Regions from separate parts of the Paenibacillus guangzhouensis genome, predicted to be linked through region 1. Evidence: riboswitches for the same ligand, from Rfam matches in the RefSeq annotation. Region 1 holds a riboswitch; each other region holds the start of a gene.
The links. A riboswitch is a leader RNA that binds a small molecule or an ion and turns the genes downstream of it on or off. The one in region 1 is predicted to bind cyclic di-AMP.

Region 1 (3,164 bases):
TGTTGCCAATTCTCATTAGTGTGGAGGCGTGGAAGCGTGAATTCTGCACTAGGGATGAAGAGATGATGGAATACGCGATCCGCAAGGCGGCTTCTGAACTGCTGCTGCAGGAGGCGAATGGGGTGGTGATCCAGACGCGCCAAGGCGTGAATGTGGTGATTCGTTATCTGGACGAGGGGCAGAAGGTTGGAGCAGACCTATATGAGGTGTGTCAGGACTATATCCGCTCATGCAGTCAGTATTTCAATTGCCAGATTTCTTGTTATATCGGGGAAAATACTTCGCTGTTCAACATCGGCGAGATGTATCAGGAGCTGCTGGAGCTCGAGTACAACAACTTGCATAAGTCCAATCAAGTGTATTTCTTGCGGAACCGGGAGAAGCCCGGCATGATGAAGCTGCCGCTTTTCTCGGCATGGACGATTCTGATCGAGCAGGGGAAGCGGGCAGAGATTGAGAAGGAGCTTGCACGGTGTATAGCTGCATTCCGAGCGGACCCGAAATTATCTGCGAGCGCAATGCAGGCATTCAACCATGGATTCCTCCAGATGATTCATTACATTCTGCACAAGAACGGATTGTCAGCTCACGAACTCCTGCATGAAGGGCAAAGTCAACTGAGCGGGACGGCTCCCCGAACACTGGATCAGATGCATGAGTGGGCGCTGCGGCTGATCGGACGGGTATCCCATTCCTTACATCAGAACGATTCGGTGATTGAACAGGTGCAGCGTTACATTGCGGATCATCTGAGCGAAGTGATTACGAGAGAGCAGTTGGCAGAGTACGTGCACCTGAATCCTGCCTATCTGTCGCGATTATTCAAGCGTGAGGTGGGCGAGTCGATGACAGATTATATTCTGAACGAGCGCATGAAATTGGCGAAAGAATTGATTGCGACCTCATCGCTGCCGATCTCGGATATCGCTAAATCACTCGGGTACAGCAACTTCTCTTATTTTGCGAAAATGTTCAAGAAGGTCTACCATGCGACGCCGCAGCATTTCCGCCGCCAACTCGGTTGAAATGTGACTTTGTGAAATATACAATAATATAATATTTGACTATCTAAGATAAATTGTAGTAAAATGGAAATACGCTTAATTTCCGGTGATAAGTTCGGAAAGCGGGGGAACCAATTATTAGGGGCGAATCAAGAACGAGTTGTAGGGAACCATCTTTCCCGAGCCCGACAGCTAACCTCGTCAGCAGTGGATGGGTCAATGATTGACAACTTAGCCGCACCCCCTGACCCGTTGAACCGGGTCTTTTTGCGTCTATTGGGAGAGGCCCGGATGCCTGCAAGGACGAAGCACATGCTTCATGCTCTGCGGACAACGGGTCTTTTTTGCACCATTTGACCAATGAAGGAGGGACAACGCGTTACCATAAATCTGACTCTCAAGGAGGAAATACAATGGCACAGCCGAAATATATCACGAATATCGATAAAATTGTTGAGATCCCGGAGCAAGAGCGGGCGAAGCTCAGACCAATTACAGAGAAGTTCGTGTTTCGCGTGAACGATTATTACTTGAAGCTGATTGACTGGAACGATCCGAATGACCCGATTAAGAAATTAGTGATCCCGAACGAGGGAGAACTGTCCGAATACGGCAGATGGGATGCCTCCGATGAGGACACGAATTATGTGGTGCCGGGCTGCCAGCACAAGTACAAGACGACGGCGCTGCTCATCGTCTCTGAGGTATGCGGCGCGTACTGCAGGTACTGCTTCCGCAAGCGGCTGTTCCGCAACGATGTGAAGGAAGCGATGTCGGATGTGAGTCCGGGCATCGAATACATCCGTCAGCATCCCGAGATTAATAATGTGCTCCTGACCGGGGGAGACAGCTTGATCCTGGCCACGCCGAAGTTGAAGCTGATTCTGGAGCAACTGCGTGAGATTGAGCATGTGAAGATTATTCGCCTTGGCTCCAAAATCCCAGTATTCAATCCGATGCGGATTTATGAAGACGAGGAACTGTTAGAGACGATTCGAACGTTCTCGAACAGCGATCGCCGGATTTATGTGATGGCCCATATTAATCATCCGCGTGAAATAACGCCTGAAGCAAGACGAGGGTTTGAGGCGTTGCATCAAGCTGGAGCGATTGTCGTGAATCAGACCCCGATTCTGCGGGGCATCAATGATAACGCCGATGTGCTGGCGGAATTGCTCGATAAGCTGTCTTGGGCCGGCGTCACGCCCTATTACTTCTTCATTAATCGCCCTGTTGCAGGCAACCGGGATTTCGTCCTGCCGCTCGAACAGGTGTATCGCCTCGTTGAAGAAGCTAAAGCGAAGACATCCGGTCTTGGCAAAAGAATTCGCTTGTCGATGAGCCATACCTCTGGGAAAATTGAAATTCTCGCGATCGAAGACGGGAAAGCTTACTTGAAGTACCATCAGTCGCGAGATGACCATTACGGCAAGTTCATGGTGCTTCCTTGTCCGAAAGATGCATCCTGGTTCGATGACCTGCCGGGAAATGAAGCGTATTGGCAGAAGCCGAAGAAGAAGACGGACGCCGTCGTCTCGGTGAATGAACTGCCGCAGTTCCCGCAGAAGGGAAGCCGCGCAGCCAGTGTATCCCGACATCCGGCGTATCCTAGCAGCGAGTGATGACTGTGAAGTGAACCAATCTAGGAATGAATAGCACGAAAGGGCAGCTGCTCAGCGTATGGCTGAGCGGCTGCCCTTTTTGTTTGTGGTAATTTAGGAAGCGGCCCGTGTTGGCAAGCCGGCTTGTTCGACGAGCTGCTCACTCTCTAGATTCAGTCCGGACAAGGTGACGCGCTTGCCTTGCTGATCATATCTGGCAATGATCTTCGCGATGGCGGTAACGGCCGAATGATCCCAGACATGGGAAGCATGAAGATCGATAATGACGTGCGCCGGATCGTGGTGCACATCGAAGAGATCGACGAAGTGGGACATCGTGCCGAAGAAGAGCTGCCCCTTAATGCGATACACCTTGCTGCCTTGCGCGTCTGTAGAGGTACTGGCATCAATCCGGGCAAGTTTCCAGCCGAAGATCAACGCGCTAATCGCAACGCCGGACATGACCCCGATCGCTAAGTTAGAGGTCAAGATGACGACGGTTACCGTGACAATCATGACTGAGGCAAGATGTACCAGAACGCTTCAAGCGTCAAGCGGA
Region 2 (3,164 bases), 540 kb from region 1:
TTTGAAGAAGCTTGGCTGGACGAAGGGTTCACCTCCTACGCTGAGGACCGCGTCATGGAGACGGAGTACGGTATTGTACCGAATCTGCCGATCGAGTCGAGCTATATGACCAGCCCAGCTCCACTGTCTCTCTACGCATGGAAATACAAAGACTCCGACCAATATGCCGAAAATGTGTACACGCGCGGTAAACTGGTGCTCGTTGCCTTGGAAAAGCAAGTGGGAGCCAAGACGATGGCTAAAATTATGAAGACCTACACGAATAAATGGGCCTTCCGCCACCCGACGACGTCGGATTTCCAGCGTGTCGTCGAGCAAGTCACGAAGAAGAATTGGACTGAGTTTTTCAATCAATACGTCTATAAAGGATTCATGACGGATTATGCCGTGGAGAGCATTACAGCGGAGAAGATAGAATCTAAAGGGGCGACGGCCTATGAGTCCAAAGTCATTCTCCGCAAAAAAGGCGGCGATTACCCGCAAGTTCCTGTCGTGTTCATGTTCAAGGACGGTACGTCCGTGAAGCGGATGTGGGACGGCGCATCGGCAACGATTCAGTATACACTCACCCATAAGACACCGCTGGATTGGGTGATGATCGACCCGCAAGATACGATGGTGCTTGAGAATAAACGCATCAATAACTACATGAAGGCCCAGATTGATGAAGCCGTCAAAACGCGAATTAACTTCAGTACAGCAAAACTGATCGAGAGTATCTTGAACGCACTCGGATGGTGAGGTGAACCCGGCATGAAATATATCAAAGAAAGCTTTAGTATTGTTAGGCATCATTTCTATATTGTTATTATTCTATTCTTGTACCAGCTGATCTGGGGCTTCTTCCTCTATCGATTTATCGACGCCATCGTGGTCCCCCTTCTAGAACGCTACCCGGATCCTCACCCTACTGAGACGAGTATGCAGATGTTCTTAATCGAGAGCCAGTTCCAACTCATGAAGACCGATATCATCGATTATTACCTGTGGATGCTGGCTGGCTTATTCCTCATACGCATGATCATCACACCGTTCATCAACGCCGGACTCTACTATTCTATTCACCATCAAGATGATAAAGGACTCTTATTCTTCAAAGGCATGAAATACGCGTGGAAACCGGCCTGTCTGTTCTATTGGCTGGAGAACCTGTTGATCCTCGCCCCAGCGTACTGGATCGTTCCTTACTTCTATCAGGAATGGAAGTTCTACAACCTGGAGCAACTAGGGGTTGCCTTCCTACCGATCATCTTCGGATGGATTGTATTCGCATGGATCATGCATCAATTGTTCTTATTCATGCAGTTTGGTCAGGTGAGCAAGACGGGGATCTTCCGCGGACTGCTCCTCTCCCTCAAAAACCTGCCTATGATTCTAGGCATCACCCTTCTACTGCTCGCATTCCTGCTTGTGATCAGCAGTATTTTTACAGCTGCCGCTTGGATCTGGACAGGGCTCATCGCTATTATTCTGCATCAGACCTACCATCTCGTCCGCTCTATCGTCAAAGTGTGGGGCATTGCAGCACAATATCAACTGTGGCAAAGCAAATGTTAAAATATCCCCACAAAGTGATGTGCCCAAAAAATAGAAACACGATACTCGTCCAATAAAATAAAGAAGTAACGAATAAACCCGATTTTCGCCTAGCGAAGGTCGGGTTATTCGTTGTTTTTCGCAAAAAATGGAGTAAAAACGTAAAAAAAGGTTTGTCAAAGAGAGTAGCGTCTGTTAGAATAGCAATTAGTTAAGATTTTGTAATAAGTTTGTAATCAATTTTGTCATTATTGTGATTCGTATCCGGTGCACCAAATTATTGAAGCCGAGTTCCTGCGCACCAGGAAACGGGGGAACCATCTTTGGGTGAATTGATCTTGCAAGTAAGGGATCATAGGGAGCCTTCAACCGAACCCTTAGCTAACCTCGTAGGCGTTGGAAGGAGTATTACCCTCTTGAAAAAGTTATTTAAATCTATGATCGTCACACTTGCATTAACGATGACAGTCTCTGTTGGTAGCGCTTTCGCCGCAGACTCCAAACTTGACAAAGAAGTTAACGAAGTTATTGGCACTCGCTATCAAAGCGGTGGCACATCGACAAGTGGATTTGATTGCTCCGGATTTACGATGTACATCTTCAAGCAGTTCGACATCAAACTTCCGCACCAATCGAGATCACAGTACAAAATGGGCCAAAAAGTTGCAAAATCAGATCTTCAATCCGGAGATCTCGTATTCTTCAACACAACCGGTAAAGGCATCTCGCATGTCGGTATCTATGTAGGCGACAATAAATTTGCACATGCATCCAGTAAAAAAGGGATTACAATTTCCAGCTTAAGTGATTCGTATTATGTGAAACGTTATGTTGGTGCAACAAGAGTGACGAATTCGGACATTTTTGATGAAACCAATGACAATGACGGCAATCAAGATCACGATGATGTAGAATAATAAGAAGGAGCCCGCGAAGTCCATCCACTGGACACATTCGCGGGTTTCTTTTTACCAAAGCCGTATTAATAAAAGTAAGAACCACGATAGAGGTTTTTTCTCACGAATAACGTTTACATTTAATGTAATATTTCTATATACTTTAAAGGGTGGACAAGCAGAATATTGGAATACCCTAGAGGAGGACTTTATCAATGCAAAAGATTAAAGTAGGTATTGTTGGTTATGGTAACTTGGGGAAAGGCGTGGAGAAAGCCATTCGCCAGAACCAAGACTTGGAGCTCGTAGCGGTATTCACTCGCAGACAGCCAGACCAAATCGCTACAGCAGGTATCAAATTCGAGCATATCTCAGCTGCAGAGCAATATAAAGGTATCATTGACGTGATGATTCTGTGCGGAGGTTCCGCGACAGACCTTCCAGAGCAGACGCCAGTGATCGCCAAAATGTTCAATACGATCGACAGCTTCGACACGCATGCGAAGATTCCCGAATTTTTCAATACCGTGGATGCAGCTGCGAAAGAAGGTGGCAACCTCAGCGTAATTTCGACAGGCTGGGATCCGGGATTATTCTCGCTTAATCGACTGCTTGCGGAGTCTATCCTGCCAGAAGGCAAAGACTATACGTTCTGGGGCAAAGGCGTTAGCCAAGGCCACTCTGATGCGATCCGTCGTGTGCCAGGCGTAAAAGCTGGCGTACAGTACACTG
Region 3 (3,164 bases), 1.4 Mb from region 1:
GAATCTAAAAGGAACAAAGGAAACGCAGGATTTGAATACGCCTATGGTTTGCTGCTTCGAACAAATCCGCTTTCAGTTAAATGCCATGAAGACGCAGAACGTGAAGTGGCGGACGAGTAAGGCACAGGAATTATTCGCTTATCTGCTCCACCATCGCAAGCGGGTAGTCAGTCGGAACTTACTACTTGAATTGTTATGGCCAGACACGCCAGAGGATAAAGCGGTACAATATCTCTATACGGCGATTTACCATATACGCCAGACTTTAAAAAATTACAGGATGGATTCGATTTCCATCCGCATTGGTGAATTGGAGACAGGCTATCGGCTGGATATGGGGAATGCTCACGTTGATACGGAGTTATGGGAAAAAGATTTGAAGCAATTGGGTCGTCTTGATGCAGACACCGTCGATTCTCATGAACATGTGTTAAAGATGTATACTGGTGATTATCTTGGAAATTACGAGTACCTATGGGCGGAGCATGAACGGGAACGATTGCGAATGTTATGGCTGTACCAAATAAGAAGAGTAAGCGAATTTTATGAGCAACAAGGCTTAATGGATAAAGCCATTCGGTTGATTCAGGACGCTCAGCGGATAAAACCGGATGAGGAAGATTACTATTTCTTATTAATGAAGCTTAATCATGCGATTGATAATCAAGTGGGTGTAGAAGAACAATTTTTTCTACTGAAGACGAGAATGGAAAGTGATATGGAGCTCCCGATCAGTGAAGAAATTATCCGTTGGTATGAGCAGTGGTGTAATAACTTGATATGAACACAAGAGTGGAGTACTTCATGTGCTTCACTCTTTTTTTATTATGAATAACTATTTACAATTTTGTAATTGGTATTTTCGACTCATTATTGTTACTTGTCATTGTAATTTTATGATATTTCGTCAATGCTGAATAGGACAAAAGTCTACAGTATCAAGGTCTCATGTCACTTAGACATCTAGCATGTGACTCTGATCTAGTTATAGTAAGCTCTTACAAGATGATTTGACAAAATACCTGAAAATATAATACAGTATTAAAGGTTACAAAAAATTAATATTTGGCCGAATTTCTATTTAGAGAAAACGGGGGAACCAATTCTGGGTGAATTATTCTAATCTATTGAAGAATATAGGGAACCTTCTACCGAACCCTCAGCTAACTCCGTAGGCATCGAAGGGAGACATCATGAAGAAAGTCATTATTTCCATGTTAGGAGCGGCAATGTTGTTTACCGCTGGTACCACAAGTACATATGCTAGTTCGTCTAATCTTACAAATGAAGTGGATAAAGTTATTGGAACGCCATACCTCTGGGGAGGTACGACAAAATCTGGCTTTGATTGCTCGGGTTTCATTCAATATATTTTTGATAAGTTCAAGTTAGATTTACCACGTACTTCAAAAACGCAGGCAACAGAAGGTACAAAGGTAGATCAAGCAAATCTACGCGCAGGGGACTTGGTGTTTTTCAATACGGATGGACAAGGGATTTCTCATGTTGGTCTTTTCCTTGGCGACAATAAGTTTGCGCATTCATCAAGCAGTAAAGGTGTAACGATAAGTAGTCTGTCTGAATCCTATTATAAAAATCGGTATGTTACGGCTAGACGTGTTGTCAGTCAGCAAAGTTATCATAAAATGATGAGCTAATATTAGCAATTGCTTTTAAGGACAAGATCGTAAGTAAAATTACTTACCGACTTGTCCTTTTCTTATTGAATTAGGCGTCTGTACGATCATTTAGTTATGAACCTACATACAATACATAGCTCAAATTGATTCCCCTTCATAAGGAGTGAAATCACATGACATATATGCCACAGTCCCCACCCCCAAATTTCGTCCCACAAAAACCTGCTGTATCCTATATCGTAGACTGCGTTCATCAATACACATATGTATGGTTAATAAATGGGGAAAGCTTTTGGTTTTATCCGACACGTGTGGAATATGGTGAAGTTTCGGGCTATCGTTGGAATGGTGTGTTCTGGTCGTACTACGGTATGGATCCAAGATTTATCAGTGCAGTTTCATGTCCTCCAATTCCTACATTATACTAAAACACAAGAAAAAGGCTGCCTAGAGTTTGTTAGGCAGTCTTTTTTAATCTGGCGAGGATCAGGAACCGAATGATTCAGATCCGCTTTCCCTTCGCAACTCTTTTTCTATATGCAGCATGACTATTGGCTCTTTTATTACCATTACGGGATCTCGAACTCTTGTTTCTATTCTTATGTGAATTCACGTTCTGCACGAATGCTTTGGGCTGCATAAACGAGCTAAACAAATCAAATGTAGGGCGCATTTGCTTGTACAATCCATATGCTTGTTGAAATTGTCCCATGATGGACATCACACCGTCCATTCCACCGATATGCTCAAAAAAAGATTTGGAAGGAGGACTATTCATTGGTGGAGATTGCTCATCTGGGGAATAACCGTCGTCGTTGATCGTGAAGTTATTATCTGATCTCATCATTGCTCAACCTTTCATGAACTAATTTAACTAACACGAGTTACGATAGTATATTCTAACTACTTTCAAGAGGTATAGTCTCTTAAACCATAGACACCAAACTAAATATGCATAAACACCATCCATTTACAAATATTTAACAAAAGTTTTAAATAAAGCTAACATATATCTTCTATGATGGAGACATCCGTTTTGGTTCTGTGAGACTTATTTGTATTGTTGCCTGATTGTGTTGGATGTGATCATGACTTGCAGGGGGAGCGAACGATGAAACGTATAGCCATTGATATGGATGAAGTCATTGCAGACACGCTGACTACACATCTGGAGTGGTATAACCGGGATTATCAAGATGAACTGAAGGTGTCAGAACTTGAAGGTATGAACTTGGTTCAGGCTAGGCCTAATGCCAGACAGGCGATTGAAAGTTATTATGATCGGGAAGATTTCTTTCGCAATATTAAGGTGATGGCGCATAGCCAAGAAGTGCTTCGAGAGCTCTCGGAACATTACGAGATCTATATTACTACTGCAGCCATGGAAGTACCGGCCTCTTTCCAGGCCAAGTATGAGTGGCTGCTGGAGCATTTTGATTTTTTGAATGCGATGAACTTTGTATTCTGTGGCGATAAGAGCATCATTCGCGCAGACTACATGGTCGATGACAATGTGAATCAGCT

Region 2: linked by a shared signal. The riboswitch ahead of GCU39_RS23575 (C40 family peptidase) and the one ahead of GCU39_RS21030 (KamA family radical SAM protein) in region 1 are both predicted to bind cyclic di-AMP.
Region 3: linked by a shared signal. The riboswitch ahead of GCU39_RS14640 (C40 family peptidase) and the one ahead of GCU39_RS21030 (KamA family radical SAM protein) in region 1 are both predicted to bind cyclic di-AMP.

Annotation. Positions count from the first base shown of each region.
Region 1 covers NZ_CP045293.1:4,693,992-4,697,155, reverse strand. The annotation lists gene GCU39_RS21035 (response regulator transcription factor) at 1-1,025, shown strand, start outside; cyclic di-AMP (ydaO/yuaA leader) riboswitch at 1,088-1,227, shown strand; gene GCU39_RS21030 (KamA family radical SAM protein) at 1,418-2,626, shown strand; partial or broken gene GCU39_RS32055 (SulP family inorganic anion transporter) at 2,720-3,164, opposite strand, start outside.
Region 2 covers NZ_CP045293.1:5,236,064-5,239,227, forward strand. The annotation lists gene GCU39_RS23565 (M1 family metallopeptidase) at 1-741, shown strand, start outside; gene GCU39_RS23570 (carbamoyl transferase) at 754-1,557, shown strand; cyclic di-AMP (ydaO/yuaA leader) riboswitch at 1,811-1,947, shown strand; gene GCU39_RS23575 (C40 family peptidase) at 1,953-2,453, shown strand; gene GCU39_RS23580 (diaminopimelate dehydrogenase) at 2,648-3,164, shown strand, end outside.
Region 3 covers NZ_CP045293.1:3,252,716-3,255,879, reverse strand. The annotation lists gene GCU39_RS14645 (response regulator) at 1-784, shown strand, start outside; cyclic di-AMP (ydaO/yuaA leader) riboswitch at 1,058-1,193, shown strand; gene GCU39_RS14640 (C40 family peptidase) at 1,194-1,658, shown strand; gene GCU39_RS14630 (5' nucleotidase, NT5C type) at 2,752-3,164, shown strand, end outside.